Regions from separate parts of the Colwellia sp. MB02u-10 genome, predicted to be linked through region 1. Evidence: predicted binding sites of a transcription regulator. Region 1 holds the regulator's gene; the other holds the start of a gene.

Region 1 (2,425 bases):
GTTCAAGTTTATCAAACAGTATTTTAACCGCTTCAACGCCACCTTTAAGCTCAAAACTCATCATAGCGCCAAAATCATACTGCTGTTTTTTAGCTAATTCATGTTGCGGATGGCTAGCTAAACCCGGAAAATAAACCTGTTGAATAGCCGAATGCTGTTGCAAAAATTTTGCCACAGCATTGGCATTAATTTGATGCTGCTTCATCCGTATTGGCAAAGTTTTTAAGCCACGTAAAGCTAAAAAACTATCAAAAGCTGAACCCGTGATACCAATGCAGTTTGCCCACCAAGCTAGTTTATCACCTAAGGCTTGTTCTTTGGTGACTAGCACACCGCCCACCACGTCACTATGACCATTAATATATTTGGTGGTGGAGTGAAAAACAATATCAGCACCCAATAACAAGGGTTGCTGCAATACCGGCGACATAAAGGTGTTATCAACCGCCACTAATGCGCCAACTTGATGCGCTTGTTTGGTAATGGCAGCAATATCAACTAAGCGTAACAATGGATTACTCGGTGATTCAACTAAGACTAATTTAGGTTTTGTTGCTAAAGCTTGGGCCAAGGCTTGTTGATCGTTTTGATCAACCACCACGAGCGTAAACTGACCCCGCTTGGCAAGATGGGTAAATAATCGAAAACTTCCGCCATAGCAATCATGCGGAATAACAACCGTGTCTTGTGTATCAAGTAATTGGCAAATAAGATGTACCGCTGACATGCCGGTATTTGTCACAATGCCAACGGCACCCTGCTCTAAATCTGTAATAGCTTGGGCAAATGTAGCGCGAGTTGGATTACCGGTGCGTGAATAGTCAAACTGACGCTTGTCGTTAAAACCTTTCAGTGCATAGGTGCTTGAAAGGTGAAGAGCTGGTATAACAGCGCCATGGTGTTGGTCGCTATTAATACCCGCTCGAACAGCGGTAGTGGCAATTTTTTTCTCGCTCATGTGTACTCCGGTAAAAATATTTTCTGTATAGATGTTTGGACGTCTATCAATCTAAATGGTTTAAGTTCTTGGGTCAAGTACTTTAGACTTCTAAACTTCTACACATTCGTTATTGACTCACGCCCCACAACCAGTAAAATCAAGTAGTAAGAATAAATTTATCACAAACTGGCCTACCAGACAGGTTTAACAAGGATAAGTTTATCTCAATTAATTAGCATAGAGGAATATTCATGGCAGAGTGGAATGGCGAGTATATTAACCCATACGCCGAACACGGGAAGAAAAGTGAACAAGTCAAAAAGATCACCGTGTCTATCCCTTTACGTGTGTTAAAAGTGCTCACTGATGAACGTACACGTCGCCAAGTGAATAACTTGCGTCATGCCACCAACAGTGAGCTGTTATGTGAAGCGTTTTTACACGCCTTTACTGGCCAACCATTACCTGATGATAGTGACTTGGCGAAAGACAACACACAAAAATTACCCGCGAGTGTTCGTCGGGCTTTGGAAGCAAAAGGTATAACTGACTTTAGTGAACACGAAGCGGAATTAGAAGATTAAAACGAGTAGTACAACAAGTAAATAAACAAGGCGCTGATTAGCGCCTTTTTTATTGCTGAAAAATACGAGTGATTAGCAAGAGATGCTTTGAAATATAAAGCGGAACAACCCCCTGTAGTGTGCCGCTACATATCAAAAAAATTTATCTCTGTTCTTCAGAGCTATTTGAATATTCTTCAAACTGGAACGATATTGCTTTAGTTTGTATTAAAGTGACTTTTAAAGTCAGCATCGTTCAAATAAAATAAAATTATGCCCGTCACCCATATGGCCTCATCCAACTTTACATAATTTTGATTTACTTAGCCTTAATTTTTCATAGTGTCCACAAATTAAAAAGCTTAATAACTGAAACTTTAATATCATCGAATTTAACGAAGCAGCTGCATTAACTCATGACTGACGGCTGATAGCTATAAATTTAGCCAGTCACATCATTTAACTGCAATAAATCCCATTTTGTACCATATAAATCTTTAAACACGACAACGGTGCCATATTCTTCCACGCGCGGCTCTTCGTTAAACTCGACACCTTGGCTTTTCATCTGTTGATAGTCGCGCCAAAAGTCATTGGTTTGTAGAAATAAAAATACTCGCCCGCCCGCTTGATTGCCAACTGACTGGCTTTGCTCGTCGTTACTGGCTTTAGCAAGCAGTATGTTGGTGCCATTTGAATTCGGTGGGGAGATTTGTACCCAACGTTTTCCGCCGCCTAAGTCAGTATCTTCAATAAGCTGAAAGTTTAATTTTTTGCTATAGAATGCAATTGCATCATCGTAATCTTCAACCACGAGGGCAATATTTGATATGCTTTGTTTGATCGTTTTACTCATGCTTTGTTCTCTATTCATTTTCACTACTCATCGTCCAAGTCATGATATTTTAACGTATTTTTCCTT
Region 2 (2,425 bases), on a different contig from region 1:
TTGTAGCGATGCAAAACAGATCATGCAAGTAGCCACTAGAAAACGGCTTTGAATCGATTTAAGATTACATTCAAAGTCCGTTTAAAAGGCTTTATTTAACATCAGCCGTTAGACAAAATTTGCTACTAACGCTTAAGTTAAGTCACTTGCTATTGTTAAGTTCACTACTGTAATACTCAATTGACAGATTGATGATACAAAATGCTCTTAGCTACCTTGTTGCTCAAGCACTTGATTAAAATGCGCAAAGCCTTGTGCTAAATCATCAATTAAATCATCAACATTTTCCAAACCAACATGCAAACGAATCAAGGGAAATTGATATGGCCAAGTGGTTGCAGTGCGCATATTATTAACCTTTGAAATACCTAAAACAAGGCTTTCAAAACCACCCCACGAATAACCCATTTTAAAATGTTCCATGCTGTCTAAAAATGCCGTTAGTGCCGCTTGATTACCCTTGTTTAATACAAACGAAAACAAACCATTTGAGCCGGTAAAATCACGTTCGAATGCTTCATGACCCGGGCAAGATGGTAGCGCTGGATGCAAAATAGTTTCAACTTCTGCGCGCGTTGACAACCAATGCGCGATTTTAAGTGCACTGGCCTGATGCTGCTGTAAACGCACGCTCAATGTTCTAATACCCCGCATGGCTAAGTATAAGTCATCAGGAGAGGTACATTGCCCCATAATATAGCTGCTTTCACGCAATTGTGGCCAATGCTCAGCGTTTGCCGTTGCGGTACCTAACATGACATCTGAATGACCAACAATATATTTTGTTGCTGCTTGTATTGAAACATCAACACCGTAATCAAAAGGTTGAAAATTTACCCCTGCTGACCAAGTGTTATCTAACATCACGATACACTTGTGCCTATGAGCCACTTCAGCGATGGCGGGAACGTCTTGAACTTCCATAGTAACTGAGCCCGGTGATTCAAGAAACACCACTCGGGTATTCGCCTTAATTAACGCTTCAATACCTGAACCAATCAGTGGGTCATAATAAGTCGTTTCAATACCTAACTTAGCTAATATTTTATCGCAATAATCACGGGTGGGTTCATAGGTGCTATCGACCATTAAGATATGATCGCCCGTTTTAACAAAGGCTAATATGGCATTAGTGATTGCCGCCGTACCCGACGGATATATGGCACAACCTGCTCCACCTTCTAACTCTGTCATCGCATCACTAAAAGCAAACGATGTTGAAGTACCACGACGGCCATAAAACAACACCTGATTAGTTTTATTGGCTGTGGCATGCTTCATTTCTTTGACCGAGTTAAATACTACGGTAGATGCGCGCTCTACCGGTGGGTTAACGACACCGCGTGTCCATTGGCTTTTACGGCCAGCATTAATAAGTTTTGTTTCTTTTTTCATCTCTAGGTTACATTCCACGGTTATATTTTTTGGATATCGCTCGATAAGGAACTTATCCTTTTGAAATCAAGCAGCGCTGACCATTCACAAAGCGGCTAACTCATTTTTAATTTCAGCTTGCTAACGTTCACACTTTTCAAATTCATTATAGCTATCTAGCCATCTATAGGTATTTGTATCGCGAATTAAGTAAAGAAGCACGCTTTATTTTGTCATAACATAGTCGTGAACAGTATTAAGCACATAAAAGAGTATCATATGAGTAGTAGCCATTTGATTAATTAATACCAATCTCACTAATTATCTGATCATTTTTACTGGTTAAAATAACCAACTACTGCGTTATTTATTTAATAATTAGAACAACTAGTTATTAAAATAAATGCCTTATATTTGGTCATTTTTCTTGCGTATAAAGTAGACCACCTAATTAATGAAATTGGTATGATCAAATTTTTCTGAACTCAAATAAATACAAGCTATAACCAGTAGTTAGGCGTTATTCACCTTATAAATTTTAACCCTTAAGAACTTTCAATCTTAAGAACACAGCAAGCATTAACTGGGTATAACACTATCGGTTGCCACAAGTGTAAGTCAGTGGGCTCAAGTGTCAGTTTTAGCGCTCAAACAAACTCATTTGGCTATTGGTGATTTCATCAAAACTGGTATTGATAAAAGGTAAAATAGCATCAGCTACCGCGAGCAATTGTCGGTCAATGTAAAATTGATAATCCAAAGCAGCGCTTTGACAGCCTTTCGCTTGTGGGCCATTGGTGGTCATTAGATATTCAATCCACCCTTTATTTTGATACTTAAGAGGTTTTCCCTGTTGCTTATAAATTTCATCGGCTAGCCTTGCTGCTCTCACATGTGGCGGCACATTTTTAACGTAAAGCTCAAGCTTTCTGCGCAAACGTTTACGATAATAAAGTAAGTCATCATGCTTACCTGCTAAGGTATCGGCCACCATTTGCTTGATATAATCCGCAACCGGTTCGTCATTAAAAATTTTCAAATACAAAGTACG

What was found. Region 1 encodes MetJ, which represses methionine synthesis genes. Its sites were predicted from a motif close to TAGACGTCTAGACGTCTA; they were not measured.
Region 2: H4J59_RS12920 (cystathionine beta-lyase) is a predicted target of MetJ. The motif match lies at 1,544-1,561, and genes of this name have one in related genera.

Annotation. Positions count from the first base shown of each region.
Region 1 is NZ_JACGVK010000119.1:61,474-63,898, forward strand. Features, by position in the region: gene metB (cystathionine gamma-synthase) at 1-958, opposite strand, end outside; gene metJ (met regulon transcriptional regulator MetJ) at 1,192-1,524, shown strand; gene H4J59_RS10630 (VOC family protein) at 1,946-2,359, opposite strand.
Region 2 is NZ_JACGVK010000125.1:1,374-3,798, forward strand. Features, by position in the region: gene H4J59_RS12920 (cystathionine beta-lyase) at 208-1,395, opposite strand; gene H4J59_RS12925 (DNA polymerase II) at 2,015-2,425, opposite strand, start outside.